Regions from separate parts of the Arthrobacter sp. SAFR-044 genome, predicted to be linked through region 3. Evidence: predicted binding sites of a transcription regulator. Region 3 holds the regulator's gene; each other region holds the start of a gene.
What was found. Region 3 encodes HrcA, which represses chaperone genes, less so after heat shock. Its sites were predicted from a motif close to TTNGCACTCGNNNNNNNCGAGTGCNAA; they were not measured.
Positions count from the first base shown of each region.

Region 1 (10,521 bases), on a different contig from region 3:
TGGTTGTTGGTCCCGTGGGGCCAACCGCCCGCGCGCCAGCAATCGTCATTCACATACCAGGCCCAGCCGGCCGGGCCGGGGTTTCCCAAGGCCGAACCATCAGCCGCTGCAGTAATCGTCACCGGTCCATCCTGCCAGAAGCAACTGACACGCGTACCAACCGCCCGCAGGAAAACGTTTACCAAACATTCTTGACGTGCCCTGGAATGCGCGAAACAATCGCAACATCGTGCGAGAAAGCGGTTTCTGACGCTCCCGCGCAGTTTTGAGAAAGGCACTGCAGTGGGGCAACGAGTACCTGAACGGACAGACGGACAAGGTCATCGCCGCGTTCGAAGCCTCCCACCCGAACATCAAGATCAAGGCCGAGCCCGGAGAATGGTCCAGCTACTGGGACAAACTGGCAACAAAGACTGCCGCCAACGATGCACCCGACGTCATCCAGATGGACCAGAAGTATATTGCCGAATACGGCGGCCGCGGCGCGCTGCTGGACCTCGCCAAGCAAAACGGCATCGACACCGCAAGACTGGACAAGGAGGCCCTTGCCTCGGGCCAGTATGACGGCGCGCAGTACGGGCTGAGCACCGGCGGGAACGCCTATGTCATCATGGCCAACACCAAGGTGTTTGAAGCGGCGGGGGTTCCCATCCCGGACGACAAGACCTGGACGTGGCAGGACTTCGAGGCCACCGCGGCGAAGATCAGCGCCGCAGGTGATGGGAAGTCCTATGGGGCCGCCTATGGCAGCAACGAGGCCGACCTGATCATCTGGCTGCGCCAGCACGGCGAAAACCTGTATTCCGGGGACGGGAAGCTCGACTTTGAGAACGCCACGGCCGCCTCCTTCTGGGAGCGGCTCAAGGAGCAGCGGGATTCGAAGGCCGGCCCGCCGGCAACCGTGGCCACGGAGGACGCCGGAGCCGGGCTGGAAGAGAGCCTCTTCGGTACAAACCGGGTGGCCATGGCTTGGTGGTGGACCAACCAGCTTGGTTCGCTCGAAGCCACCACCGGCAGCAGCATCAAGATGCTGCGCGCTCCGAGCACCGACGCCGCGTCGGCCAGGAACGGCATGTACTACAAACCCACTATGTTCTGGTCCGCTTCCTCCCGCTCGAAGCATCCCCAGCAGGCCGCGGAGTTCATCAACTACCTTGCCAACAGCCCGGAGGCGGGCGCCATCCTGATGACGGACAGGGGCGTGCCCACCAACAGCGAAATCGTTGCCGACATCACGCCCTCGCTGAAGCCCGCCGACACCACCGTGGTTAACTTCCTGAAGGACATTGCGCCGGATATCAAGGATGCGCCCCCGGTCCCGCCGGTGGGTGCGGGAAGCGTCCAGAACGTCATCAAGCGCTACACGGATGAAGTGCTGTATGACCGGCTGACCCCGCAGGCTGCGGCGGACGCCTTCAGGAAGGAAGTCCAGGGGATGCTGGACTCGGCACGGAAGTAAGTTCCGGGCAGGCCCCCTTCCGGGGAGACAAAAATGCGGCCCCCTCCGAAGAGGGGGCCGCATCCTTTATAACTCTGGCGGGGCAGGTCCCGGCCTGGAGGCTTAGAAGCCGCCCATGCCGCCCATGCCGCCCATGTCGTCGCCACCGGCGGGAGCAGCGTTCTTCTCCGGCTTGTCAGCCACAACGGCCTCGGTGGTGAGGAACAGGCCGGCGATGGAGGCCGCGTTCTGCAGGGCAGAGCGGGTCACCTTGACGGGGTCGTTGACGCCGGCAGCCAGCAGGTCGACGTATTCGCCGGTTGCTGCGTTCAGGCCGTGGCCTGCGGGCAGGCCGCGGACCTTGTCGACAACCACGCCGGGCTCAAGGCCGGCGTTGAAGGCGATCTGCTTCAGCGGGGCGTCGATGGCCACGCGGACGATGTTCGCACCGGTTGCTTCGTCGCCGGACAGCTGCAGGTTGGCAAATGCCTTGGCACCGGCCTGGATCAGGGCTACGCCGCCACCGGCGACGATGCCTTCTTCAACGGCAGCCTTGGCGTTGCGCACTGCGTCTTCGATGCGGTGCTTGCGTTCCTTGAGCTCAACCTCGGTTGCGGCTCCGGCCTTGATGACTGCAACGCCGCCGGCCAGCTTGGCCAGGCGCTCCTGCAGCTTCTCACGGTCGTAGTCGGAGTCGGAGTTCTCGATCTCGGCGCGGATCTGGGAAACGCGGCCTGCGATCTGGTCGGCATCGCCGGCACCTTCGACGATGGTGGTCTCGTCCTTGGTGACAACAACCTTGCGGGCCTGGCCCAGGAGTTCCAGCCCAGCCGTTTCCAGCTTGAGACCGACTTCCTCGGAGATGACCTGGCCGCCGGTGAGGACGGCGATATCGGCCAGCTGGGCCTTGCGGCGGTCACCGAAGCCCGGGGCCTTGACGGCGACGGACTTGAAGGTGCCGCGGATCTTGTTGACGATCAGGGTGGCCAGGGCCTCGCCCTCGATGTCCTCGGCGATGATCAGCAGCGGCTTGTTGGACTGCATGACCTTTTCCAGGACAGCAACCAGTTCCTTGACGTTGGAGATCTTGGAGTTGACGATCAGGATGTACGGATCCTCGAGGACCGTTTCCTGGCGCTCAGCGTCGGTGACGAAGTAGGCGGAGATGTAACCCTTGTCGAAGCGCATGCCTTCGGTGAGTTCCAGTTCCAGGCCGAAGGTGTTGGACTCCTCGACCGTGATGACGCCTTCCTTGCCCACCTTGTCCAGGGCTTCCGCGATGAGGGCACCGATCTCGTCGTCACCGGCGGAGATGGAAGCGGTTGCTGCGATCTCTTCCTTGGTTTCGATTTCCTTGGCGGAGTTCAGCAGCTCGGCGGTAACGGCCTCGACAGCCTTCTCGATGCCGCGCTTGAGGGACAGCGGGTCGGCGCCGGCGGCAACGTTGCGCAGGCCTTCCTTGACCAGGGCCTGTGCCAGGACGGTGGCCGTGGTGGTGCCGTCACCGGCAACGTCGTCGGTCTTCTTGGCAACTTCCTTGACCAGCTCTGCGCCGATCTTCTCGTAAGGGTCGTCCAGCTCGATCTCCTTGGCGATGGACACACCATCGTTGGTGATCGTGGGGGCGCCCCACTTCTTTTCGAGGACGACGTTGCGTCCACGCGGGCCGAGGGTGACCTTAACGGCGTCGGCGAGGGTGTTCAGGCCACGCTCAAGGCCGCGGCGTGCCTCTTCATCAAATGCAATGATCTTGGCCATAACGGCAGTAGTCCTTTCGGGACAGTCGTTAAGAATGAACCTTCGCTGCAGTGCCCGCGACGGACGATCCTTTGCCGGCGGCCTCTGTATGCCTCCGGGCGGGGATCTCACTGAAGTGAGGTGTTTCTTTCGCTCCTCGACCGGTGCCGCGCGCCGCCGGCCGGAACCAGGCTTTGCTTAGCAGTCGGTGCGTCAGAGTGCTAAGTCAATAATTAGCACTCCCCAGGTGAGAGTGCAAGCGAAAAGACGCTGCATGCCCCGCGGGGAGCCGCCGCTTCGCCCAGGGCGATCAGCCGGAGTGTCCGGCTGTCTCCCTGCCTGAGAGCGAGGGGTTGTTGTCTGCCCGAAAGGTGTACACGGAGAAGACAGCCGTGGTGATGTCGCCGTTGGAATCGAAGGCAACCGGGCCCGACTCGCCGTCGTAATTGATGTCGGGGCCGCCAGCAAGGCCGCCCAGGCATTCCTTGTAGCTCAGGCAGGGGGTGGCCGGTGTTCCGGCGCCGGAGTGCGGCGTCCCTCCGGAAACGGGAATCAAGTTGGCCGCGATGGAGCGTCCGGCATCATCCTGCGCGCGGGCTGCGGCGAGGCCGGCGAGCGTGACGGCGTCATAGGTTTCGGCAGCGTAGGAGACATCTTTGAGGGCAGGGTCGACCGCCAGCAGCCTTGCCTGGAAGCCGGCGGTGGGCAGCCGTCCCGGGACGATGGCGCGGGCACCCTCCAGGGCCCGGGGTGCCAGGCCGGATCCGTAGCGGGCAAAGGCGCCGTCGCTGAGGATGATGCGCGAACCACTGAGGCCGGCATTGTTGAGTTCGGCCAGGGCGCCCTGTGCGCCCTCGCGGGCAATCAGGACGACGGCGTCCGGCCTGGCTTTGCCGGCGGAGCGTGCGGCCTCGCCGGCGGCCCCGGCCTTGAAACCCGACCCGGGAAGGACCGTGAGTCCGGACTTTTTCGCCGCGTCCGTGACGGCAGCCGAGAGGTCCTTGCCGTAAGCGCCTTCCTGGTAAAGCACGCTGATGGAGGCAGCGCCGGCGTCCTTGGCGAGTTTGGCCAGCACAGGGCCTTGGGCGACGTCGGCTGCGGCGGTCCGGAAATAGTACCCTCCGCTGGCCAGCCCGGAGAGTCCGGCAGCGGTATTGGCCGGAGAAATGAGCGGTATGCGCGCGTGGGACAGGGTGTCCACAGCAGCGTCCGCGTGGCTGGAGTCCGTGGGTCCGACCACCACGTCGGCTTTGGCGGCCGCCAGGTCCTTCGCCTGCCGCGCGGTGTCCTGGTCCGGGTGCACCGGGAGGAGCTCCACCGGCCGGCCTTTGTGTCCGCCGGCGGCGTTCATGTCCTGGATGGCCAGTTTGGCGGCAGCCAGCTGGGGTGCATTAAGGAAAGCATTGTCCCCGGTGTTGTCCAGGATCAGGCCCACCCTCAGGACCCCGTCGCCGGAGGCCTCAGCCGGTTCCACCCTGGCGTTGCCGCCGGCGCCGGCGCAGGCTGTGATCGAAAGAAGTGCTCCGACGGATACGGCGAACGCCACCCGGGCACGGACTCCTGGGCGCAGGGCATGCCTCACTGCGCGGGCCGGACGTTTTCCGCCTGCGGGCCTTTTTCGCCCTCGCCCACATCGAGCTGCACGCGCTGGCCCTCGGCCAGCGCCCGGTAACCCTCCCCCTGGATAGCGGACCAGTGGACAAAAATGTCATCACCGGAGCCGTCAACGGTGATGAAGCCGTAGCCCTTTTCAGCGTTGAACCATTTGACGGTTCCCAGTGCCATGGTGAACAACTCTTTCCGTTGGGGCCAGGTGGAGACCGGGCCGGCGTGACTGGACGGCGTGCGGCTACCGGTAACCCGGGCCCAGCACCACGACGAGCGGTGCCTGGAACTCGGTGCTGCTCACCACGGTGGGGATGTTCAGCAGCGCGGCAAGCGCCTGGGCGCTTGCCAATTGCTGGGGGCCGGCATAGAAGATCACGGAGGACTTCTGCGGGGCTCCGGACCAGTTGCCCACCGGGCCCAGCCGCCAACCGTCGGCCTGGACAGTTCCGCCTATCCGGCTGGCCAGCCCGGCGGTGCCGGCGGCGTTGTAGACGGCAACTGCCTGTGTCCTGTCGACGGTGGCCTGCTGGGTGGGAGTAGCTGTGGGTTCCGGCTCCGGCTCAGTACTTTGGATTGCTTCGGAAGAGGCGGAGGGCACCGGGGAGGCAGTGGGCACGGAAGCCGAAGGCGTGGCCGGCGGGGTGGATCCGGCGCCGGCCAGCGGAGCTGACTCCACGCTTGCCGACGCCTGGGTGGCGGTGGTGTTGAAACCAAGTTTGGGAAGGATCAGGAAGGACACCAACCCAATGGCAAGGGCCGCCACTCCCATGGCCAGGATGGGCCACAGCCGCACGCGGGACGGGGCCGAGGCCGTCCGGTGGACACCTTGTCGCGACGCAGCCTCCGGGACCTTGTCGAATTCATCGCGGGCGTATCTGGTCATGGTGGAAGGACATCCTTGGTGAGTGCGGCTGGTGTGCCCGCAGGGGCGTCTTAAGCGTCGGATCCCAGGCGGCGGGCTGTGCGTGCACGATGGCGCGACGTACGTAGTCTACGCAATCTCTTGACCAGCATGGGATCGTGGGCCAGGGCATCCTCGCGGTCGATCAGTGCATTGAGGAGCTGGTAGTAATGTGTCGCGGAAAGGTCAAACAGTTCCCGGATGGCCTGTTCCTTGGCCCCCGCGTACTTCCACCACTGCCGTTCCAAGGCGAGCATTTGCTGCTCGCGCTCGGACAGGGAGGATTCACGAAGGCTGAAATCCGCCAGCAGGGACTTCCCTGGATCCTGCTCCGGCAGGTCTTCCCGGGCCGGTTCCGCCACGGCACACTCCTTCGCTTGTTACTGTCAATGTCTTACCCCTATGCTAGCCGCCGAATAACAGGGGTGTCATTTGCGCCCCCGCCCCGATGGAGGGTTCCGGCCCGCCCTTTTCTTTAACAGGCCCAGGACCGTCACTGCAACAATGGAACGATGGTTGAATCGGATGCGCTGTTCGAGCTGCAACAGGACCCGGCGGACGCCGTCAGCTTCGCCGGCCTGGCGCAGCTGCCACTGGGAGAGCTGATGGCTCCGGACTGGGCCGCGGCGCTGCAGGGCGTCGAATCCCAGCTCCGGAAGGTCCTGGCGTTCCTTGCAGACGAAGAGGCGGCCGGGCACCAGCTCCTGCCGCCGCCGTCGAGCGTCCTGCGCGCCTTCCGCCAGCCCCTCGCGGACGTGAAGGTCCTCATCGTGGGGCAGGACCCCTACCCCACGCCGGGACACGCCGTCGGCCTGTCGTTTTCGGTTGACCCGCACGTCCGTCCCCTCCCCCGCAGCCTGGTCAACATTTACCGGGAGCTGGAATCGGACCTGGGCATTCCCCCGCGCGTCCATGGAGATTTGTCCGCGTGGACAGAGCAGGGTGTGCTGCTCCTGAACCGGGTGCTCACCGTCAGGGCCGGCGCGGCGGGCTCCCACCGGGGCAAGGGCTGGGAGGAAATTACGACGGCGGCAGTCACCGCACTGGCCGCCCGCAAGTATCCGGACGGGTCCAGGACGCCCTTGGTGGCAGTGTTGTGGGGCAAGGAAGCTGAGGGCGTCCGGCCGCTCCTGGGCGGGGCCCCCGCGGTCACCAGCCCGCACCCCAGTCCGTTGTCCGCGTCCCGCGGTTTTTTTGGTTCCAGGCCGTTCAGCCGCGTGAACCAGCTGCTCCGGGAGCAGGGTGCGCGGGACGTAACCTGGGAACTCCCGCCGCTGCCCTAGCTAGGCTTGCCTTATGAGCACCGTCCCCGCCGCCACAAGCGCAACCAAGAAGAGCCGCCCGCAGGTCAACCTCACCGTGCTGCGGAAGGAACAGCTGTCCCCGCACATGGTCCGGATCGTGGCCGGCGGAGAGGGCTTCAGCGATTTCGTCAACAACGGGTTCGTGGACCGCTATGTGAAGATCGTCTTTCCACAGCCCGGCGTGGAGTACCCGTCCCCGCTGGACCTTTGGACCGTCCGGGAAACCATGCCGCGCGAGCAGTGGCCCTTCACCCGCACCTACACCCTGCGCTGGGTTGATCAGGAGGCGCGGGAACTTGCCATCGACTTCGTGGTCCATGGCGACGAGGGGCTCGCCGGTCCGTGGGCGGCCAACGCCCAGCCGGGTGAGACGATGATCTTTACTGGCCCCGGCGGCGCCTACAACGCCAATCCCGAAGCGGACTGGTACCTCTTTGCCGGTGATGAAGCGGCCCTGCCCGCCATCGCTGCCTGCATTGAGTCACTGCCGGCAGGAGCAACCGGGCTGGCCTTCCTTGAGGTCGGGTCCGAGGCCGACATCCTGCCCGTTTCCGCTCCGGCAGGGCTGGAGATCACCTGGCTGCCCCGCAACGGTGCCCCGGCGGGTTCCAGCGACCTGCTGGTCACCGCAGTGGCGGACGCGGAATGGCCAAGCGGCAGCGTGGATGTCTTTGCGCACGGCGAACGCAGCTACATGAAGGCCCTGCGCGAGGTCTTGTTCAAGCAGCGCGGCCTGGAGCGCCGGCAGGTGTCCCTCTCCGGGTACTGGGCGCAGGGCCGGGTGGAGGACGTGTTCCAGGCCGAGAAGAAACTTCCGGTCGGGCAGATCTAGCCTGGGCCCGGCGGGCGCTGGCCGCGGCCGTTGGCTAGCGGCGGCGCGCCCGGCGCCGCTCGTTGCTCGCCAGGCTGCGCGTCAGCGGACGGGCCAGCACGTCGCCCAGGACGATCCCGCCCGCCGTGCCCAGCACAATGGCACCGGCGCTGAGCATCCCGCCGGCTCCGGCCAGGACCTCGGTTTCCTCAACGGTGAGCACATACATTGACCGGAAAATCGTGAGGCCAGGCAGCAGGATCAGTGCCGCGGGAACAGCCACCACCAGCTGCGGTGCGCCCATCCGCAGGGCCACCACCCGTGCCAGCAGGCCAATGACGACGGCGGCCATGGCGGGTGCAAAACGGTCCCCGACTCCCAGCAGGCCGCAACCCAGCAACACCAGGTAGCCGGCCACCCCAACGGCCGCCGTGGGCAGCAGGAGCTTCCAGGTGGTCTGTTCCGTGATGCCGATGGCCATCACCGCGGCGGCTACGAAGAGGACCAGGACCCACAGATCGTAGGCGGGCGGGAAGGTCTGCGTGACGTCGATGCGCTGCAGCCCGGTCAACTCCCCCACCACGAAGGCAACAGCGATTCCGGCCACGATCGCACCGAAGGTCAGCAGCGTGGACAGGAACCGCCCCGCCGCGGTGACGGGGAAGCCGTTGATGGCGTCCTGCACGGAGGACACCAGGCGGCCGGTAGGCAGGAGCAGCAGGATGCCGCCCACCACCACAATTGACGGTGACGCGGTGAGCCCCAGCTGCCACAGCAGCAGCGCCAGGATGGTGACCACGAAGGAGCAGCTGGCGGTGATGAAGAAGTCGGGCACCCGCCACCGCCCCAGCTGCCGGGCCAGGAGGCTGATGCCGATATTGGCTACGAACGCGATGGCCGAGGACACGAGGCCGCCGCCCAGCACCCCCACAAAAACGGCGGCGAAAACACCGAACGCGGCCGTGACCATCCACCGCGGGTACGGCTTGGGACTGGTGATGGCCTCGTTCAGCCTGCGGATCGCCTCGTCACGGCCCACGCCGCCGGCGACGATGTCGGTGACCAGCTGGTGCACCTTGGCCAGGCCCGCGTAGTTGTTGGTCCATGACCTCACCACGCGCAGCAGGGCGATGGGGGTCTGGTCCTTCGGCGCATAGTTGATGCCGACGGACTGGTTGGTGATGTCCACCTCGATGTTCTTCAGCCCCAGGGCCGCCGTGACGGCGATGATGCTGGTTTCAACTTCCAGGGCGCCGGCCCCGTAGCGGAACATGGTCTCAGCCAGGTGCAGGGCGAAGTCCAAGGTCTTGCGTGCGGACGTGTCCACGCCGCCCACCTGGATGGTGGGATTGGCATAGGGGCTGCCGGCAAGCCGGTCCACGATGCTCAGCGGAGCCGTAGGAGGATTTTCGCCCTGCACCAGCCGGCGCAGCATCCTCTTGGCGGCAGCGTCCTGCCGAAGCTGGGCAGGGGTCAGCGGTTCCGTCTTGGGCAGGCCGTCAGTTGTCGGCCTGGATCCTGGCCGTGGGGGCCGGTCAGTCATGCCCGTTTCCTCCCTGTGTGCGGTTGGTGGATGGTCAGGCTGCGCGCTTCAGCGGCAGTTTGCCCATCAGCGTACGGGCGGCAGCCGCAGCGGACCTGGCCAGCCTGTTGGCGTGGAAGACCGCGGGCCGCACCGGCAAGACGAAGTCCCCCACCAGCTGGACCACCTCCCCGCCGAAGCCCTTCTTGAATTCGTAGCCGCCGTGGCCTTCCTCGTCCTGCCCCGAGATGCCGAACGTGCCGTAGAAGTTGTACCGCGGGTAGCCCTTTTCCAGGGCGTGCAGCATCATTCCCCAGTAGAGGGAGGTTGCACCGTTGAAGTAGATGTAATCCTGGACGGTGCCGCCGATGACGCACACCACCTCATCGCCGTAGCAGACGAAGTGGATGGCCGCCACGGTGGCCGTTCCCACGGAGTCGGGGAAGCGCTCGATGTCCTTCAGGCTCCGCTCGTAGCTGTCCACCAGGTCCTGGACAACCTTGAGCCGGTTGGCTTTTTTCTTGCTGCCGGTCTCCTCCACCTCGCGGCGGAGGTCCGCCGCCGTGGCCGACTCCGCAGCCAGACGCTCGGTGATGGACTTTCGGTAGGCCGGGATGTCGATCTTGGCCATCATCAGCTTGGTGAACTCCGCAGAGGTGGTGCGGAGCAGGTTCTCGTAGTAGGCGCGTTCGCGGTACACGAACCCTTTCTCGTCGCCTGCACGGCTCAGTGCACCGTAGAAATCGTCCAGCGTCTCCAGGGTGGCCTGTTCCAGGAAGACGCCGTTCTTTTCGGCCTTGCGGATGGCCTTCCGCGTCCGGTAACTGGTGCCCATGATCAGTTCTTCCGCGTCCTGGATGCCCACCAGGTTTTTGATGAACATCCAGTTGACGTTGACGAAGTTCATGTCCAGGCCCTGGTGCTGGAATCCGAGGCGTTCCAGGTCCGCCACCAGCGGCCGGTTGTCCTCGATTTCCGGGTGTTCGGCGCCGTCGGCGTCCCGTGCGATGTACCTGATGTTGGGAGAGATCCGCAGTTCAGCAGCTTTGCGGCCTGCCGCGTGCTTGCGGAGAAGTTCGACGACGGCACTCACCAGTTCACGGTCTGCATAGTCCATGAGGGGGCCCTTGGCACACTCGCAGACGGTGTAGCCCAGCCGGGTGGTGGTGTAGTTGAGCTTTCCTGCGGCCACGAGTTCGC
Region 1 covers NZ_JBPFDN010000011.1:113,087-123,607, forward strand. The annotation lists gene ACR65J_RS16810 (RNase H family protein) at 1-122, opposite strand, end outside; gene ACR65J_RS16815 (ABC transporter substrate-binding protein) at 266-1,459, shown strand; gene groL (chaperonin GroEL) at 1,562-3,196, opposite strand; gene ACR65J_RS16825 (ABC transporter substrate-binding protein) at 3,486-4,721, opposite strand; gene ACR65J_RS16830 (cold-shock protein) at 4,754-4,960, opposite strand; gene ACR65J_RS16835 (LytR C-terminal domain-containing protein) at 5,025-5,666, opposite strand; gene ACR65J_RS16840 (DUF3263 domain-containing protein) at 5,717-6,046, opposite strand; gene ACR65J_RS16845 (uracil-DNA glycosylase) at 6,197-6,967, shown strand; gene ACR65J_RS16850 (siderophore-interacting protein) at 6,981-7,820, shown strand; gene ACR65J_RS16855 (threonine/serine exporter family protein) at 7,855-9,342, opposite strand; gene ACR65J_RS16860 (peptidoglycan bridge formation glycyltransferase FemA/FemB family protein) at 9,377-10,521, opposite strand, start outside.
Region 1: the regulator HrcA is predicted to act here: its motif matches at 3,374-3,400, upstream of groL (chaperonin GroEL).

Region 2 (10,521 bases), on a different contig from region 3:
CGTCGTCCTCCTGGTACACCACCACGTCGTCGGCCACAGGCCTTCCCAGGACGTGCGCCTTCACCTGGTAGGGGCGCCAGGACTCGTCCACCACGGTGTAGAACAGGCGGGTACCGTCCGGGGAGAAAGCAACCCCGTAAAAGATGTTCTCGATGACATCCGGCAGGAGCTCACCGGTGCGCAGGTCCTTGATCCGCAGCGTGAACCGTTCGTCGCCGGAGTTGTCCACGGCATAGGCGTACAGATTGCCGTCCACGGTGACAGCGGTGCCGCCCACTGAAAAGAACGGCTTGCCTTCCGCCTCCACGTTGCCGTCCAGGAGGACCTCTTCACCGGGAATCCCCACCCCTGCCTCCACGGCCGGCGGAGTCCAGTCGGCCACCTTGTCCCCGGTGTCCTGCGCCTTCACCCGGCAGTGGATGCCGTATTCCTTGCCCTCCGCCGAGCGGCTGAAATACCACCAGCCGTCCTTGCGGTGCGGCACGGAAAGGTCGGTTTCCTGGGTGCGGCCCTTGATCTCCTGGAAGATGGCCTCGCGGAGCGGTTCCTGGTTGACGGTGACGGCTTCCTGGTAGGCGTTTTCGGCCCGCAGGTGCTCCACCACCTCCGGCGACTCCTTGTCCCGCAGCCATTCGTAGTTGTCCACGAACGTCTCCCCGTGGTGGGTGCGCTCGGTGGGAATCTTCTTGGCAACCGGAGGCGCCGGGACCGCGGTGCCGGTGGAGTCCTGCAGGGAAATGGAGGTCATGGATTCAATATATAGACCACCACCGTGAGTCAGCAGGCCGTTCGCTGACGGGGGAGAGGCGGCGGCCGGAAAGGAGGGCGAAAGACTCTGGGATCCTGCGCGCGGCCCCCGCAGGCTGGAATACGCTGCAAGGAAAGGAGAAGCCATGACCCCCGAATCCGGACCGGCTCCCCGGGCCAAAGCATGGCTGGCGGTGGCCAGGGGCGTGGGAACGTCCTGCCTCATGCTGGCCCGTAGGCAGGTACACCTGCCCAGGGAAAACGTGGGCCGGATGCTGCACTTCGCCGACGGAAGCACCTCACGGGTCTACCGGGAGACCGCCGTCGACCGCAGCCCCAGCGAGCCCTGCATCCTGGTGGTGGCCTTCACCCTCAGGTGGACCCGGGGCAAGGCGCACCGCTTTTTTGAAGCAGAAAGCCTGCTGAACACCCCGCTGTTCGTGGGGTTCCCGGGGTTCGTCTCCAAGCTCTGGTGCGCCCACGACACCTTCGGCGCCTACCGCGGGCTGTATGAATGGGACGGCGCGGAGCGGGCCCGCAAGTATGCCGCGGCCCTCTGGCGGGTCCTGGAACTGGTGAGCGTTCCCGGTTCCATCAGCTACAAAGTGCTTCCCGGGCTGCGCCGCGACGAGGTGCTGGCCGACCCCGGCCGGATGAAGGCCACGGACCAAGCGGACCACGCCTGGTGGCGGGTGCTTCCCAAGGCGTGAGGTCAGCGCTGGCATGGCAGTCGGGGAAAGTCCGACGGCGGACACGGACGTTTTAGTGGTGGGCGCAGGTCCCGCCGGGCTCGCCACCGCCCTCCAGGCCCACGCGCATGACGCCACCGTCCGGGTGGTGGACCGGCGCGAACACCGGGTCCGCCCGTCCCGGGCCATGATGCTGCATGCCCGGGCCCTGGAGGGCCTGCGCCCGCTGGGGGTGACCGACGAGCTGCTGGACCGGGCCGACACCACGCCGGAAGCACGCATCCACCTGGGCCGCCGCATCGTGGAGGCACGGCTGGGGCACGCGGATCTTCCTGACACCGCTTTTCCGCACCTGACCCTGGTCCGGCAGGCCGACGTCGAGGATGTGCTCTGGCATGCGCTGCAGGCCAGGGGTGTGCCCGTGGACTGGGGCGTCGAGTTCCGCGGCCTCGGAACGGAAGGTGGCGGGGCGCAGGAGCTTCCGGACGGGCCGGTTTACGCTGAGCTCCAGGCCGTTTACGGTGGCCATCAAGCGCACCGCAGCCGGTTCCTTGTCGGCTGTGACGGACAGTCGAGTACGGTCAGGAACCTCATCGGTGCACCGTGGCGCGGTGGCCCGTATGGGGTGGAAGCGGTGATGGCCGACCTGGAACTGGACGGGCCCCTGGACCCCGGTCTGCTGCACGTTGCGGTGGGGCAGGCGGGGCTGGTCTTCCTCTTCGCGCTGGGCGAAGGCGCTACATGGAGAATGCTGGCCACCCGGCCGGCAGTCCCGCCACCGGACGCCCGCTTCGGCCAGTTGGGGCCGCCCGTTCCGGAGGATGAGGTGGCGCGCCTGGTGGGGGAATCAGGGCTCGGCGCCGCCGTCCGGGAGGTGCGCTGGTCGGCGCAGGTTCCGCTGCAGCACCGGATTGCCGGGACGTTCGGCAACGATCCCATTTTCCTGGCCGGCGACGCCGCCCATGCCCATTCTCCGGCCGGCGGCCAGGGCATGAACAACGGGATACTTGACGCCCTCAACCTGGGCTGGAAGCTCGGGTTCGCCTCGACGGCAGGCAGGCCGCTGCCGGAACTGCTGGAGACCTACGGACAGGAGCGGCGGCTTGCCGCCCGGCGGGTGCTGGCACTGACGCACGTCATCTTCTTCGGGGAAGCTTCGCCGCATCCCGCCGCCCGCCTGGCCCGCGGCATCCTGCCCGTATTGGCCCCGGCCATGCCACTGCTGCTCCGGCAGCGGTGGCTCACATCCAAGGGCATCAGGCTGCTTGCCCAGCCCTTCGTGCATTACCGGAACAGCGCCATTTCCCGTGACGGCACGCCCCGGTCCGGCCGGTGGCCCAGGCCCGGGGAGCGGCTGCCGGACGCGCCCGCTTCGGTCGACGGGCGGCCGGTCCGCCTTCACGAACTGACCGCCGCCCCGGGGGTACACCTCCTGCTGGAGCGCGACGCCGGCTCCGGCGCCTTGGGTGCCGTCCCCGCCCCGGCAGGCGCTGGAAGGGTCCCGTTGCTCCACCTGCACCGGCTCACCAGCCACCCCGGCCGTGGTGTGGTCGCGGTCCGCCCCGACGGGTACGTGGGATTCCGCTGCGGGGAGGCAGACCCCGCCCAGTTGCGCGGCTGGCTGCGGCTGGTCGGTGCCGCCCGGGACTGAACGCTGCCTACCCCTGCAAGCCCCGACGTCGTGATGCCATCACTTGTGGCTCACAAGGCGGCGTCACGGAACCAAAGCTGATGGAGCAGCGGGGGAGGGTGGTTGCGGGCGGACGGCAAGCGTAGTCTGGTCAGTCCAAGGCACGTCCGCCCGGTGCGTGACCTGCCCAGTGTGATCCGCCCAGCGTGAGAGGGGAAGTTGATGACCATCCCGCCAGTGCACGAACCTGAGCCGTTTCCGCCGGACCCCGGCCCGGAGCCCACGTCCCCGGACCCCACCCAGCCGCGTCCACCCGGCCCGCCGTCCCCGAATCCGTTCCCCGCACCGGCGCCCCCGGGCCCGCTGCCCGTCCCGGATCCCGGCCCGGCGCCGCTCCGCCCGGATCCCACCCGGGACTGAGCGGCTCCAACAGCCATAAGGGGACCTCCCGCCGCGTGCCCCGGCACGGGTAGGAGGTCCCTTTCGCCTGTCCTGGACGGCGTCGTTCCCGCGGCTGAAAATCCTTCAAAAATCGTTCCTGAAACCCTTGCAGACCTACTTCTCGGGTGCTAAAAAATCTATATCAGCCACTACAGATCGGCTGATATGGAAACTGTGTTGGACCATCTCTTACGAGGAGGGAAGCCATGTTGATGCGAACCGATCCGTTCCGCGAGCTGGACAGGCTGGCCCAGCAGGTCCTCGGCACGGCTGCACGCCCGGCGGCGATGCCGATGGATGCATGGCGTGAGGACCAGGAATTCGTCGTGGCCTTCGATTTGCCCGGCGTCGCAGTGGACTCGGTGGACCTGGATGTTGAACGGAATGTCCTGACGGTGCGGGCCGAACGCCCGGACCCGGCAGGCAAGGACACCGAACTGATCGCCTCCGAACGGCCGCGCGGCGTCTTCAGCCGCCAGCTGATCCTTGGCGACACGCTGGACACCGATCATGTCAAGGCCAGCTACGACGCAGGCGTCCTGACGCTGCGGATCCCGGTTGCCGAAAAGGCCAAGCCGCGCAAGATCGAGATTGAAACGAAGGGGGCAAAGCAGGAAATCGCTGCCTAGTTTCACCACAGGACCGGGAGGCGGGCACATCTGTTGACTGCCTTTTTGGGGCGAATCGCCATTCTGTGCACGCCACAGCGCCAGACAGCGCACCGGCAGCGTAGGCCTTAACCTCCCGCCACGGTGGCCCCCGGCTTCGGCCGGGGGCCATCCACGTGTGCGGCGCGATGCCGGGCCTCGGCTCCGCCGCCGGGGCCGTGCGTCAGACGCTGAGTTCCAGCATCAGCGCGGGCAGTTCGTCGGCAAGTTCGCGGGCCAGGAATCCCAGCGGCCCCAGCCTGCTGGCCAGCCGGTCCGCCGCCGCTGCATGCAGGTGGGTCCCCCAGCAGGCCGCCTGGGCGCCGGTGGTTCCACGGGCGCGGAGTCCGGCAATCGCTCCCGCCAGCACGTCGCCGCTGCCGGAGGTGCCCAGGCCGCCGTACCCGGTGGTGATTTTCCACAGTTCCGGCTCGTCGGGATTCAGGCCCGGCGGCTGCGTGATGAGCCCCTGGCAGCTGACCACGGCGTCGAACCTTGCGGAGATCTCGGGGAGGTCTTTTTCGAGGTCCGCCACATCCCGTCCCAGGAGGATCGCCGCTTCCGTCGGGTTTGGTGTGAGGATCAGCCGGCCGCGCCAGGGGCCCAGTTGGTCCTCCACATGCACCAGGGCGCCCAGCGCGTAGGCATCGAGGACGACGGCGGGACCTCCAGCGCCGTCAGCATCGGAGGCACCGTCGCGGCCCGCCTCGCGGTTGAGCATGGCCTGGAGCAGTTCCCGGGCGAGGTCCTCGTCATCCAGCCCCGGGCCCACCAGGACGGTGTCTGCCCGGTCCAGGTAGGAGGAAATGCTGTCGAGCTCGGGCTTGACGGAGCCCCCGGGAGTCTCCGGCAGGCCGATTGCGCCGCATTCGGGCAGGGCCACCCCCAGCTGCACGGCCACGGACCCGGCCACCGCCAGCGTGAGCTTTCCCGCGCCGGCCCGCAGTGCTGAAACGCCGGCCAGCAGTGCAGCGCCCGGAGTGGCCCGGGCTCCGCCGACCACCAGCACCGACCCGCGTGAATATTTATCCTCGCCCGGGGCCGGCAGCGGCCAATCGCGCAGGAGCGACGGCGCTACCAGGGTGGGGCCGGAGGATTCACCGCGGCCGGACACTGGTGTCTCCCGCGTGCTCCGTGACGGCGACGCCCTGCTCCGCGAGGTGGTCGGCAACGTTGAAGCTTTCCAACGTCCAGGGGCCCACCCCGGACGGGCGGACGAACCGCGTCACCGAGGCATTGAGAATGGCTTCCCTGGCCGCAAGGTCCAGCAGTTCCTTCTCATTAAGCCCTTCCAGCACGTACCGGAACAGCATGATCACGGCATCATGGCAGACCAGCATTACCCGGTGGCCGGTGCCCAGGTTGTTCAGTTCCGCCAGCACCGACCGCAGCCGCAGCGCCACGTCCGCCCACGATTCCCCTCCCGGCGGCCGGTAGTACAGCTTGCCCAGCCAGTCACGGCGCTCGGATTCCTCCGGGTAGCGGTTCTCCACGCCCAGCCGGGTGAGGCGGTCCAGGATGCCAAGTTCGCGGTCCCGGAGCCGCTCGTCGATGCGCACCTCGACCGGCCAGCCTGCCGTTTCCACCGCGATCTCAGCCGTTTGCCGGGCACGCGCGTAGGGGGAGGAGACGACCGCATCCGGGCGCAATTCCTCGGTGATCCGGCCCAAGGCAGTACCCAGGGCTTTGGCCTGGTCCCGGCCCGTTCCGGACAGGTCCACGTCTGCGTCCCGGGCGGGAACCTGGATGACCTCCACCCCGGCTTCGCGCGCCTCGGTGGCCGCAACGTTGCCTTCGCTCTCGCCGTGCCGGATCAACACCAGCTCTACCGCCCCGGCTTCCTGGACCGCCTCCGTCAGGCCGTCGTCGTCCGCCGCAGCACCCTTCGCCCGCTCATCCTTCACAACACCACCCCATCCGCTCGCCGCGCCAAATGCAGGAACATTACCCAAGGCGTACCCACGGGGCGGCGGAAAATAACCGAAGGCCTACCGCGCGGGGGTCAGGACCTTCGAGAACACGGTGGCGCCGTTGGCGTTGCGGAGGCTGGCGGTGAAGCTGTTGTCCCGATCCAGCTGCACGTGCCCGAAGAACTGGTTTTCGCCGTCGCGCGGGGACTCGCCGGCGAAGCGTCCGGCCTTGGAGAACACCACCTCGGGACCGAAGGTGCCGTCCATCGCGTTCGGGCCGAAGGATCCCGCCGCGATGGGTCCGGCCACGAACTCCCAGAACGGATCGAAATCGGTGAAGGCTGCCCGCTCGGGGGAGTAGTGGTGGGCGGCGCAGTAGTGGACGTCGGCGGTGAGCCAGACGGTGTTCTTGACGCCGTTGCGTTTGATCGCGCTGAGCACCCCGGCGATCTCCAGCTCACGGCCCAAGGGGGCACCGGCGTCGCGGTTGGACACGCTCTCCTGGTTCACCGGGCCGTCCGGCACTATGATCCCCAGCGGAAGATCGGCGGCAATCACCTTCCACGTGGCCCTGGACCGGGACACTTCGTGGATCAGCCAGTCCACCTGCTCCTGGCCCAGGATGGCGGTGGCGTAGGGTTCCTTGCCGTCGGTGTTGGGGGACTTGTAGGTGCGCATGTCCAGGCAGAAGATGTCCAGCTGCGGGCCGCGGGAGATCTTCCGGTAGATGCGGGCCGGCTGGTAGGTGCCGGCGTCGTCGAATGTTCCCGGGCGCCAGATGGCCGAGCTGTCCGCGATGGGCATGTTCTCCTGCCAGGCCTGCCGGCCACGGGCGGCGAGGGCGTTGACGTCCCGCACGGTGTAGCGGGAGTCATCCAGGATCTGGCCGGGGTACCAGTTGTTGTGTGTCTCGTGGTCGTCCCACTGCGCAATCACCGGAACGTCCGCGAACAGGGCCCGCATGTTGACGTCCATGGAGTTGTAGCGGTGCCGGCCGCGGAATTCGGTGAGCGTCTCGGCCACCTTGGACACCTCTTCGGTGACCAGGTTCCGCCACACCTGCCCGTCCTTCTCCACCACAGTTTCGGCAATGGGGCCGTCGGCGTAGATGGTGTCGCCGGAGTGGATGAAGAAGTCGGGACGGGTCTGGTGCATGGCCCGGTAGCCGCGCATGCCGCCGATCTCCTCATTGATGCCCCACCCCTGGCCGGCCGTGTCGCCCGTCCACACAAAGCTTTGCGCGGACGACGCCGGGACGTCGCCTCCGTTGCCCGTCCCACCGGTGCGGCCCTTGCCGTTGGCCGTCCCCATGTCGGGCGCCGTGCGAAAGCTGCCGCGGACCGTCTCGCTGACCGCTCCGCCGTCGTCCTCGAAGCTGATTTCCAGCGCGAACCGGGTGTTGGACGGCAGGTTCCCTGCGTGGATCTTGGCGGTGAAATCGGAGGCCGGGGTGGCGCGGGGCCCGCGGAGGACCCGCTCGAAGGCGCCGCGCCCGCTGAGCACCTGGCCGGCGTCGTCCACGGCGCGCAGCGCAGCCGTCATCCGCCCGGCGCCCGAGGCACGCGACCAGAGGACGGCGGAATCCGAGGTGACGTCGCCGGTGGCGACGCCGCTGGGCAGGGTGAGCCGGTTGCGGACCAGTGCGACGCCGGCGGGCGACTGGCTGGCTGCCGTGGCGTTCGCGGCGGGGACGGAGGCCAGCGCGGCGGCGAGGACGGAACTCTTGATGATGGTGCGGCGGGCAACCCCGGCCTGGGAAGTCTCAGTCATGTCCTCAGGGTTTCCCGGGCGGGCACACAGATTCTGGCGGCGGAGTGAACCCGGGGTGAGGCGCGGCTGAACAGCAGGCGGACCTGGCGGCCCGGCCCTATGGCTTCGCGAAGTCGGCGATCCGGCCCTCCCGCAAGGCCGCGCCCACCGCGGCGATGCCTCCGTAGTCGGGAAACAGCACGGACTGCCCCGCAACGAAGCCGGAGCCCGCCGTCGGGAGCGTCATGGTGCCGATCGCGTTCACATCGAGGTTGCGCAGGCTGTAGGCCAGCATCGCGGCCTGGACGGGATCGAAGCCCCGGTCCACCGTGAGGCAGCAGGACGCGAAATCCACCAGCGAGCGCACTGCGTTCACGTCATTCAGGGCACCCCCGGCCGTGAGCCGGGCCAGGATGGCGCGGAGCATGATTTGCTGGTCGCGCACGCGCTGGAAGTCGCCGTCCGAGAAGGCGTAGCGCTCACGCGAGAACTCCAAGGCAGCCTGGCCATCCAGGTGGTTCACGCCGGCGCTGAAGACGTGCTGGGTTTCGATCGTGGACTGGAAGGGGATGGGCACGTTGACGTCGATGCCGCCCAGGCCGTCCACCAGGATCTTGAACCCGCCGAAGTCCAGCATCAGGGTGTGGTCAATCGTGATCCCCAGCAGTTGCTGCACCGTGGCGGTCTCCATGTCGATCCCGCCATACTGCAGGGCGGCGTTGATCTTGGCAGCCCCGTAGCCGGGGATGTCCACCCAGTTGTCGCGGTTGATGGAGATTAAGTAGAGGTTCCTGCGATCGGCGGGAACGTGTACCACCATGAGGGTGTCAGCCCGCTGGTCAGCGGCTTCGCCGGTGGCCGCCGTGTGGGCTGCGGCGTCCCGGGCGGGGGTGTCACGGATGTCGCTGCCGATGACCAGGATGTTCATGGGGGCCGCGGGCAGGTCCGGGATGGGAGCAGGCGGCGGCGGTGCAGCAGGGGCCGGCGGGGGAGTTTCTGACGGTGAAGGGGTGGGCGTTGGCGTGGCGCTGGGCGACTGGGTCTGGGAGGCTGCAGGCTGTGCTTGCCGGCCCGCCCGGTTCAGGCTGAAGACCGCGATGCCGGCAGCCACCACCAGCACCAGCGCGAGCAGCGCGGCGATCCAGCGGCGGCGGCCCAAGGCAAGCATCCAGGCAGGCCGGTGGGAACTGGTTGGGCCCGGTTGCCGGGAACCGGAGTTTCCGGCGCCGGCGGGCCCGGTTGGATCAGAACCGCCTGGGATGCTCATGACGCCTCCACCTCATTGTGACTGGTGGGATTAGTGTCCGTCCCGCAGGCCCCAGTTGGCTACAGGAGTATCCAAACTGTCACCTGGGGTGTCCGCGGGAATGTCCGCCGCAATGTCGGCTGCCGCTGGCGTGGAGCTGCGGTAACGGTGCAGCGGCTAGTCCTTGGGGGCGTTGAGCCGGGCATGGCGCAGGATGGAGATGATCGCGGGGGCCAGCTGGTCCTCCATCTCCCGGTACACCTCGGCTGCACGGCGGTACGGGTCCACGATGTCGTTGTCCGAAGCGTCCGACGGCAGCGAGAGGTGCCGCACCCCGGCGGCCCGCGCCGGCAAGGACCGCCAGACGGCGGCGTTGGCAGCGAGGAGGGCGTCGACGTGGGACGCGCCGGTCCCGGCACCTACAGAAGGTACGACGGCGGCAGGCTGGCTGCCCGCAGCAGGCGCCCGTTGGCTGTCTCCACTAGGCGCCCGCTGGTCGAGGACGTCGAGCATCCGCGCGAACTCGCGGATGGTGAATGTCCGCTTGAGCAGGGAGGCATCAAGCTGGAGGACTTCCCCGCGGTGCCCGGAGGTCATGGTGAGCACCAGGTCCACGCCGCGCAGGATCTTCGGCGTGAGCTGCCGGGCCGCGAACCCGTCCGGGGCGCCGCCAAAGGTCCGCACGATGTCCGCGGAAATGGGCTGCATCGGCTCTCCCACCAAGGCGCGGGTTCCGGCGCTGGACACCTGGAAACCGCCCGGCACCACCTGGTCCAGCCCTGCCTGCAGCAGTCGCTCCGCCACGGGTGACCGGCAGATGTTCCCGGTGCAGACAGTCAGGATTCGTACTGGTGCGGAAGTGTCCAAGGAGATGTTCTCTTTCCCAGCGGGTGCCGGACCCGCTCGGGCCCGTGCCTTTCAACTTAACACGCAGCGGCGCGGCGGCGTCCCAAACCTGGGTGCCGCCGCCGCGCCGGGCGTCATCGCTGGTCCCGCCGCATGCCGGCTACATCGTGGCCAGCAGCTGCTTCATCTGGGTGATCTCGGACTGCTGGGCGTCCACGATGTCATGGCCCAGCTTGACAGCGTCCGGGAACTTTCCGGCGCTGATCTCCTGCTGTGCCATGTCGATGGCGCCCTCGTGATGGCCGATCATCTGCTCCAGGAACAGCTTGGCGGCCTCGGTCCCGGTGGCGGACTTGAGCTTGTCAATGCCCTGGTCGTCCACCATGCCGGCCATGCCATGCCCGGAGTCGTCGCTCATCATGGTGGGCACGTTCCAGCCCGTGAGCCAGCCGGTCATCTGCTCGATCTCCGGGGCCTGCGCCGCCTTGATCTTGGTGGCAAGTGCGGTCACCTCCGCAGGCATGTCCGTCTTGGCCAGGATGATTCCGCTCATCTCCACCGCCTGGGCGTGATGCGGGACCATCATCTGCGCAAACATGACGTCCGCCTGGTTGTG
Region 2 covers NZ_JBPFDN010000006.1:166,153-176,673, forward strand. The annotation lists gene ACR65J_RS11350 (S9 family peptidase) at 1-748, opposite strand, end outside; gene ACR65J_RS11355 (hypothetical protein) at 894-1,457, shown strand; gene ACR65J_RS11360 (FAD-dependent monooxygenase) at 1,471-3,087, shown strand; gene ACR65J_RS11365 (hypothetical protein) at 3,289-3,486, shown strand; gene ACR65J_RS11370 (Hsp20/alpha crystallin family protein) at 3,714-4,136, shown strand; gene ACR65J_RS11375 (NAD(P)H-hydrate dehydratase) at 4,339-5,268, opposite strand; gene ACR65J_RS11380 (histidine phosphatase family protein) at 5,252-6,058, opposite strand; gene ACR65J_RS11385 (alkaline phosphatase D family protein) at 6,143-7,834, opposite strand; gene ACR65J_RS11390 (LCP family protein) at 7,932-9,080, opposite strand; gene ACR65J_RS11395 (arsenate reductase/protein-tyrosine-phosphatase family protein) at 9,237-9,926, opposite strand; gene ACR65J_RS11400 (DUF305 domain-containing protein) at 10,066-10,521, opposite strand, start outside.
Region 2: the regulator HrcA is predicted to act here: its motif matches at 3,613-3,639, upstream of ACR65J_RS11370 (Hsp20/alpha crystallin family protein).

Region 3 (9,548 bases):
GCGTCGGCGAAGTGGGCTACCTGATCACCGGCGTGAAGGATGTCCGGCAGTCCAAGGTGGGCGACACTGTCACCAACCTTGCCAAACCGGCCGCCCAGTCGCTCCCCGGCTACGCCGACGCCAAGCCCATGGTGTTCTCCGGCCTTTACCCGCTGGACGGCGCCGACTACCCTGTACTCCGGGACGCCCTCGAGAAGCTCATGCTCAATGACGCCGCGCTGGTGTACGAACCGGAGACCTCGGCTGCGCTGGGCTTCGGGTTCCGGGTGGGCTTCCTGGGTCTCCTGCACCTTGAGATCACCCGCGAACGCCTGGAGCGCGAATACAACCTGGACCTCATCTCCACCGCACCCAACGTGGAATACGAGGTGACCCTGGAGGACAAGAGGGTGGTCCGCGTGACCAACCCCAGCGAGTACCCCACCGGCAAAATCGCCGAGGTGCGCGAACCCATGGTCTCCGCCACCATCCTGGCCCCCAACGAGTTCGTGGGCGCCATCATGGAACTGTGCCAGTCACGCCGCGGCGTTATGAACGGGATGGACTACCTTTCCGAGGACCGGGTGGAAATCCGCTACCGCCTGCCGCTCGCGGAAATCGTCTTCGACTTCTTCGACATCCTGAAGTCAAAAACGCGCGGCTACGGCTCTCTTGACTGGAAAGCCGACGGCGAGCAGGTTGCCGACCTTGTGAAGGTCGACATCATGCTCCAGGGCGAACAGGTGGACGCCTTCAGCGCCATCACGCACCGGGACAAGGCGTACGCCTACGGTGTGATGATGACCGGCAAGCTCCGCGAACTCATCCCGCGGCAGCAGTTCGAGGTGCCCATCCAGGCGGCCATCGGTTCCAGGATCATCGCCCGCGAAAGCATCCGGGCCATCCGCAAGGACGTGCTGGCCAAGTGCTACGGCGGTGATATCTCGCGTAAGCGCAAGCTGCTGGAGAAGCAAAAAGAAGGCAAGAAGCGCATGAAGATGGTGGGAACCGTGGAGGTTCCGCAGGAGGCGTTCATCGCTGCCCTCACCACCGACGAATCAAAGGACAAGGCCAAGAAGAAGTGACCACCGCGCAGCAGGGGACCCGCTGATGCCCAGCGTCCTTCCCCTCGGCGACCCGGCGCCGTCGGACGGTCTGCTGCCTGCACAGGCGGCGGACGGTGCGGCGGCGCGGGCCTTTGGCCTGTACGTCCACATCCCGTTCTGCGCCGTCCGCTGCGGGTACTGCGACTTCAACACCTACACCGCCACGGAACTGGGCGGCGGCGCGTCACAGGATGCCTACGCCCAAACCGCGGTGTCGGAAGTGTCCTTGGCCGCCACCGCGATGACGCGCTCCGGGCTGCCGGAGCGGAAGCTCGGCACGGTCTTTTTCGGCGGCGGCACACCCACCCTGCTGCCGGCTGATGCCCTCGCCTTGATCCTTCGCGCTGCCATCGACCAGTGGGGCATCGAGGACGGCGCCGAGGTCACCACCGAAGCCAACCCTGATTCGGTCACACCTGAATCCCTCGCCGTCCTCAAGGAGGCGGGCTTCACCAGGGTCTCCTTCGGCATGCAGTCCGCCGTTCCGCACGTGCTCAAGGTCCTGGACCGCACCCACACACCCAGCAGGGTTCCGCAGGTGGTGCAGTGGGCGCGGGAGGCAGGACTGGATGTCAGCCTGGATCTGATTTACGGCACGCCGGGGGAGTCGCTGGCCGACTGGCGCCACTCCCTGGAGACTGCCCTCTCCTACCAGCCGGACCACATCAGCGCCTACGCCCTGATTGTCGAGGACGGCACCAAGCTGGCCGCGCAGATGCGCCGCGGCGAGGTTCCGGGAATCGACGACGACGACCACGCCGACAAGTACGAACTCGCCGACCAGCTGATCACCCAAGCCGGACTCGGCTGGTACGAGGTCAGCAACTGGGCGCGAAACCCGGAACACGCGTGCCGCCACAACCTGGCGTACTGGCGCGGCGACGACTGGTGGGGCATCGGCCCCGGCGCGCATTCGCACGTGGGCGGGGTGCGCTGGTGGAACGTGAAGCACCCGTCCGCGTATGCAAACCGCCTGTCCCAGGGACTGTCGCCTGCGGCGGGCAGGGAGACCCTGGATGCCGAAACCAGGAACCTGGAGCGGGTGATGCTGGAGGCGCGTCTTCGGTCAGGGCTTGATGTCGCCACACTCAGCCCTGGGGGCCGGCACCAGATCGCCGGCTTGATCGCGGACGGCCTGGTGGATCCTGCCGCTGCGTTCCGGGGGCGCCTGGTCCTGACGCTCAAGGGCAGGCTCCTGGCGGACGCAGTAGTCCGCCGCATCCTGCCCGACTGACTGGGTCCACGCCCGCAGGGTTCCCTGGCCGGGCTCGCGGGTCTAGGGCGCTGGTGGGTGGGCCCACGGCGGCGGGGGCCCCTGCCCGAGCTTGCGAGGGCTGGGAGCCGGCGGGGCCTACTTGATCCAGCGAAGGTTGTACTGGTAGCGGTGCGGCTGGCCCTTGTTGACATGGATCCCTGCCGCCACGGAGAAGCAGGTAAGCGCCACCCAGATCAACGTGGCGATCACCGCGAAGATGTTCCCCACGTAGGGGATGAACACCAGGATGTTGGCCAGCACGGCGGCGATGGTGGGCGGCAGGCTGAAGTTCAGTGCTTCTTTGGACTCCTGCGCGGTGAACGGGCCGCGGTCACGGAAGATCAGGTAGATCAGCAGCGAGGGGACGCAACCCAGGATCCCGCCGAAATGCGCGAGCGTGGCCCACTGGCGGTCCTCGCTGGCCGTGAGCGGCAGGGCATTGGCGGGGACGCCATGGTACTCGGAGCGGCCCTGGCCATCCCTGTGATCACGTGCGTTTTCTGCCACAGTCTGTTCCTTCGGAGGTGCAAGTGGTGCTGACATCATGTACGGGCGCGGTGCTCAGCGCCTTTGGGAAAAGGCGCTGCACTACCAAGAATACTGGCTTTCGGAGCGGTGCCGGGCCTTCAGGGCACGGTGAGGAAATCGATCACTTCCTCAACCCGCCCCAGCAGCGACGCTTCCAGGTCCGCGTACGTGCGCACGGCACCCAGCAGTTTTTGCCATCCCAGGCCGATGTCCTCCTTGGTGGCGTGGGGCCAGCCGAAGGCTTTCAGGATTCCGGTCTTCCAGTCCTGTCCGCGGGGCACGGCGTGCCACGCCTCGATGCCCAGGACAGTGGGCCGGATGGCCTGCCAGACGTCCACGTAGGGGTGTCCCACGATCAGGACGTTGCCGGCCGCGCCGGGGGAGGCCATGACGGCGGCGGCAATACGCGATTCCTTGGAGTCGGGAACGAGGTGGTCAACGAGGACACCAAGGCGCCGGCCCGGACCGGGTTTGAAGTCCGCAACTGCTGCGGCGAGGTCGTCAATGCCGTGCAGGGGTTCGACGACGATGCCTTCCACCCGCAGGTCGTCTCCCCAGACCTTTTCCACCAGTTCGGCGTCGTGCTTGCCTTCCACCCAGATGCGGCTTGCTTTCGCGACCTGGGCACGCTGGCCGGCGACCCGGACGGAGCCGGAGGCCGTCCTGCCGGCGGAAGGACCTGCAGCTGCCGGACGGGGCACCGGGGGCATCAGCCGGATGGGCCGCCCCTCGAGGAGGAAACCGAAGCCGAGCTTGAAGGATCGGGATTTCCCGCGGCGGTCCTCCAGCGCCACAACATGCATGCCGCCGGACTTCTCCACCCGCGTGACGGCGCCAACCCAGCCTGATTGGACATCCTCGAGCACCATGCCCCGTTCCACCGGCACCTCGGGCAACTCCGCCTTGGCCGGGGCGGATATCCCGCGGGGCCCCCAGTTTTGGTAATCCATGGATTCAATCCGCCTAGCGCTAGGTCCTGCGCACCGGAATTCCGCCCGGAGCGGTACCAATGCTAACAACGGGCCGAGGCATAATAGACTGTTAGCACTTAGGCATGTCGAGTGCTAACGCTGGTGACACGTGGCGGGGCATGCGCCCCGGAGCTTGGATGGAGGTGGAGAGTGACCGAGCCACGCAAACTGGAAGTGCTGCGGGCCATCGTGGAGGACTACGTCCACTCCCGCGAACCTGTCGGCTCGAAGGCGCTGGTCGAGCGGCACCATCTTGGCGTTTCCAGCGCAACCATCCGGAACGACATGGCGGCCCTGGAGGACGAGGGGCTGATCACGGCCCCGCACACCAGCGCAGGTCGAATTCCCACGGACAAGGGCTACCGTCTGTTTGTTGACCAGATCTCGGCGGTGAAGCCCCTGTCCGCGGCAGAACGCCGGGCCATCCAGACCCTGCTGGAAGGCGCAGACGACCTTGATGACGTCCTGGAACGCACCGTCCGGCTGCTGTCGCAGCTGACCAACCAGGTGGCCGTGGTCCAGTACCCGCACCTCAGCAAGGCGCTGGTGCGCCATATCGAGTTCGTGCTGCTGGCCCCCCGCAAGGTGCTCGTGGTGCTGATTGCCAACAGCGGCACGGTGGAGCAACGGGTCATCGACGTCGGGCAGGACCTGGGCGACGACGCGCTGGCTTCGCTCCGTACGCGTTTCCTTGCCGCGCTGGCCGGAACACCGCTGAGCCAGCTGGCCAAGGTGCTTCCCGCCGTCGTAGCCGGAACCGCACACGGCCAACGCCAGGCCGCGCACGCGCTGGCGTTGGGCCTGGAGGGCTTGGCACAAAATACCCGGGAGGACCGGATGGTCATGGCCGGAACGGCCAACCTGGCCAGGTCCAACGTGGACTTCCCCCTCAGCATCGGTCCCGTGCTGGAGGCGCTCGAGGAGCAGGTGGTGATGCTGCGGCTGCTGAGCGAAATGGCCCAGGACCACCGGGGAGTGGCTGTCAGTATCGGAAGGGAGAACCCTTATGACGGCCTTGCCGAAGCTTCCGTGGTGGCCACCGGCTACGGCCCGGACAGCGTCGCGAAGGTAGGGATCCTCGGCCCAACCAGGATGGACTACCCCACCACCATGGCCGCCGTCAGGGCTGTGGCCCGCTACCTTTCCAGGATCTTGGGGCCTTGACTCTTCGCCGCCGGAGCCTGTTCCGGCCCGGAGTACAGAGCGGGGCCGCCCAACTGAACGCAGTACAACAAGGAAGAGATACGAACTTTGAGCAGCCACTATGACGTCCTTGGAGTCTCACCCGAAGCTACGGGTGAAGAGATCAAAAAGGCCTACCGCAAACTGGCCCGAACCCTTCACCCGGACGTAAACCCCGGTGCGGACGCTTCAGAACGCTTCAAGGCAGTAACTCACGCCTACGAGGTCCTTTCCGACCCCCAAAAGCGGAGGATCTACGACACCACGGGCAACGAGAACGGCACGGACAACGGCTTCGGCGGTGCCGGTTACGCAGGCCAGGGCTTCGCGTTCCAGGACATTTTCGACACCTTCTTCGGCGCCGGCGGCACGTCCGGCCCGGCGTCCCGCGTCCGCCGCGGCCAGGACGCCCTGATCAGCGTCCGGATCGACCTTCGGGACGCGGTGTTCGGCGTGAACAAGAAGCTCGAAGTGGACACCGCCGTGGTTTGCCCCACCTGTGACGGATCCTGCTGCCGGCCCGGCACCCACCCTGAGCGCTGCGATATCTGCGGCGGCAGCGGGCAGGTCCAGCGGGCCGTGCGCTCCATCCTGGGCCAGGTCATGACGGCCGCTCCCTGCGGCACCTGCGAAGGCTTCGGCACGGTCATCAAGGACCCCTGCAACGAATGCAGCGGCCAGGGCCGGATCCGCAGCCGCCGGTCGCTGACCATCAAGGTTCCCGCTGGCGTGGCCACCGGTACCCGGATCCAGCTCTCCGGGCAGGGCGAAGCCGGACCCGCAGGCGGCCCGGCCGGCGACCTGTATGTGGAAATCCGTGTCAACAATGACGCCACCTACGTGCGGGAAGGCGACGACCTGCATGCCACCCTGCACATTCCCATGACCGCGGCTGCGCTGGGTACGGACGTCAGCCTGGAAACCTTCGACGGTACCCAGGACATCGACGTCAAGCCCGGAACCCAGTCCGGCGAGATCATCACGCTGCGAGGCCTGGGTGTCACGCACCTGAGGGGATACGGCCGCGGGGACCTGAAGGTCCACCTCCAGGTCGACACTCCCGCCAAGCTCGACCCCGCGCAGGAGGACCTCCTCCGGCAGCTCGCCAAACTCCGTAGCGAACAGATCACCGAAGGCAAGCTCGCGGCCAGCGGCGGCATGTTCGCCAAGCTCCGGGACCGGCTCGGTAACCTGTAGCGGTGAGCAACCCCGTCTTCTTCACCTCCGCCGGTTCCCTGGCGGGCATGGCCCCCGGCCGGACCTTTATCCTCGAAGGGGCGGAGGCGCGGCACGCCGTGACCGTCAAACGCCTGTCTCCGGGCGAGGCGGTGGACATCGTCGACGGCGCCGGCACCCGCATGACCGGAAAGGTGGTCTCCGCAGCTCCCTCCGGGCTCGAGGTGGAGTGCGGCTCCGTCGCGGTGGAAGAAAGGCCCGGCATCCGGTTGGTGCTGGTGCAGGCCCTGGCGAAGGGCGACCGCGATGAACTGGCGATCGAGACGGCCACCGAACTGGGGATCGACGCCGTCATACCCTGGCAGTCCGAACGGTCCATCGTCCGCTGGAAAGGCGACAGGGCCGCCCGCGCCCATGCCAAGTGGGAGTCTTCCGTCGCCGCGGCCGCCAAGCAGGCACGGCGGGCCTGGATTCCCGAGGTCCGGGCCGCCGTCGAAACGGCCGGGCTCTCCGCTGCCGTGGAGGCCGCGGACCTGGCGGTCATCCTGCACGAAGACGCTGTGCGTCCATTGCGCGCCGTCCTTGAGGGGTGGCAGGGGAGTGCACGGGACGGGATCCGGGAAGTCCTGCTGATCGTCGGCCCGGAAGGCGGGATCAGTCCCCGGGAAGTCACCAAACTCTGCGATAAAGGCGCCGTGACCGCCCTCTTGGGGCACCACGTCCTCCGGTCCTCCACCGCCGGCCCGGCCGCCGTCGTGCTGGCAAGCGACATCCTCGGCCGTTGGGCTGCTACCTGACCTTGAAGGAGCGCGTGTCCTCATTGCGGTCCGGCTCCCCGCCGGACCCTGCCTGGGCCACCCGGAGCTCATAGTCGCCCGGCGGCAAATTGAGTGCCAGCGCGAAGACGCCTGCCTGCCCCTGCCCGGCCCCGGCCGTGGTCTCACCGGCCAGGAAGGGCGCTTTGCTGCCGCCGTCCCCGGACTGCAGGATCTGCCAGCGGAGCTTTGCCCCCGGGGACGTGCTGCGTCCGGTGATCTTTACGCTGCCGGCGGGCACCTCGGTGTTCTCCTGGGGATCAATGATCCAGACCGGCGCCACCAGGCCGGCGGCACGGGTCATCAGTGCGCCCAGCTGGACTTTTCCGAACGCCACGTAGTCTGTGTGGCCGTCCACGAGGATCCGCACCCGGACCTGCTGTCCTGTGTCGATCAGCCCCGAGCTCGCGGCAGCAGCAGTGGCCGTGTAGATCAGCTGTTGGACGGCGCGGGCCGCCATGTCGGCGTCGAGATTGCTGTTGAAGGCGTCTGCGGAGACGTCAACGGTGATGATGTCCTTGCCCGAAATGGAGGTGGCGAGTTTGTCCGGGTTCTGCCAGGGCGTAAAGAAGTCGGGGTCCAGCGGCTTCTCCGACATCATGGCGCGCAGTGCCCGGGTCACCGGGTTCTCCTGTTCCGGGACGTCCCGGAACTCACGGTAGAGGAAGATATTCCCGCCGCTGCGGCCGATCCAGTACACGGGGGCCTTGTTGGAGGACTGGGTGGTTTCCAGCGGGGCGCTGGTGGCGGGCGTGTCCGGCATGGTGCCGCCGGTGGCGGGCACTGACGCGGTTGTGCCGGCGGGCGATGGTCCGGTCTCGGCGGTGCAGGCTGCAAGGGCCGGAACGAGCACCAGGATTCCTGCGAGGACGGCCGGGCGCAGGCGGCCCATCGGTCGTCCTGCCCTTTCGGGCACAGAGGTTTCCGGCACTGTCCTGCCCTTGTCCTTTCCTGGCGTGGCGGGCCGATCCCCCTGGCGGCCTGGCGTTCCAGCAGACGCTGGATTTCCAGCATTGCACAGGGGGAGGTCCTCCCAGCCGCACTTTGGCCTCCCGGGCCGCAACTGCAACGGGAACGATATGAGGCCGATATGAAGTTGATACCTAACGCCGCATTTTGCAGCCGGCACGGGGTGCTGTCCCTGTCGTGGCGTCTGTACCGCACACGGCCCGTGAACCGGCCGATGTATCCGGTCAGGGCGGCTGCTGGCGTAAGATAAAGGGATCGCTGGGCAAGGAGCACCGTGCAACGGGCGCCGGCATCAGCCAAAGCAAACAAGTGATGTCGATCTTCGAGGGGACCACGGGCCTGCGGGCCAACACCATGACTGAATCAGCAAATGGTAAGCGCCGGCTCAACACGGGCGACGGCAGTCCGGGGGAATTCCCGCACTCCCTTCCCGGGATCCGGACCGAAGTAGTCCTCTTTGAGAACTCCGACCAGATGGTTCAGTCACTCGGCAGCCATGATGAGGCGCTCCGGTTCATCGAAGAGCAGTTCCCGGACGTCAACTTCCATGCCCGCGGCAACGAACTGTCCATCAGCGGCCCCGTCAGTGACGTTCCCCGCATCATGCGGCTCCTGCAGGAGGTCCGTGGCCTGGTGGCCCGCGGCACGGTCATCACGCCCGCCGTGCTGCAGCAGCTGGTGGCACTCCTGCGCACCCAGTCGCTCCAAAATCCCGTGGATGTGCTGACCCACGACATCCTCTCCAGCCGCGGCAGGACCATCCGGCCCAAAACGCTGAACCAGAAGAACTACGTTGACGCCATTGATGCCAACACGGTGATCTTCGGCATCGGTCCGGCCGGTACCGGCAAGACCTACCTGGCCATGGCGAAAGCCGTGCAGGCACTGCAGCAGAAAGAGGTCAGCCGGATCATCCTGACGCGCCCCGCGGTGGAGGCGGGAGAGCGGCTGGGGTTCCTGCCCGGCACGCTCAGCGACAAGATCGACCCCTACCTGCGGCCGCTCTACGATGCCCTGCACGACATGATCGACCCCGAATCCATCCCGCGGCTCATGGCTGCCGGCACCATCGAAGTAGCGCCGCTGGCGTACATGCGCGGCCGCACCCTCAACGACGCCTTCATCATCCTCGACGAAGCCCAGAACACCACACCGGAACAGATGAAGATGTTCCTCACCCGGCTCGGTTTTGGCTCCAAGATGGTGGTCACCGGAGACGTCACCCAGGTGGACCTGCCCTTCGGGACGCGTTCCGGGCTCCGGATCGTCGAGGATATCCTGCAGGGCATCGAGGGAGTCAGCTTCTCTGTCCTGGACGCCGCCGACGTGGTGCGGCACCGGCTTGTCGGCGACATCGTCAACGCCTACAGCATCTGGGATGAAACCCAGCGGAACCGGGTCAAGCATTCAGCAAGCCGCGAAAAACGGGGGGAACACGCGTGAGCATCGAGGTGAACAACGAGTCCGGCGTCCAGGTGGATGAGTCCGGGCTCGTGGCCCTGGCGCGGTACATCTTTGAGCAGCTCTACATCCATCCGCAGGCCGAACTTTCCATCCTCCTGGTGGA
Region 3 covers NZ_JBPFDN010000004.1:267,202-276,749, forward strand. The annotation lists gene lepA (translation elongation factor 4) at 1-1,064, shown strand, start outside; gene hemW (radical SAM family heme chaperone HemW) at 1,090-2,319, shown strand; gene ACR65J_RS08580 (DUF4870 domain-containing protein) at 2,437-2,847, opposite strand; gene ACR65J_RS08585 (DUF3097 domain-containing protein) at 2,967-3,818, opposite strand; gene hrcA (heat-inducible transcriptional repressor HrcA) at 3,990-5,003, shown strand; gene dnaJ (molecular chaperone DnaJ) at 5,091-6,218, shown strand; gene ACR65J_RS08600 (16S rRNA (uracil(1498)-N(3))-methyltransferase) at 6,221-6,994, shown strand; gene ACR65J_RS08605 (GerMN domain-containing protein) at 6,987-7,904, opposite strand; gene ACR65J_RS08610 (PhoH family protein) at 8,336-9,424, shown strand; gene ybeY (rRNA maturation RNase YbeY) at 9,421-9,548, shown strand, end outside.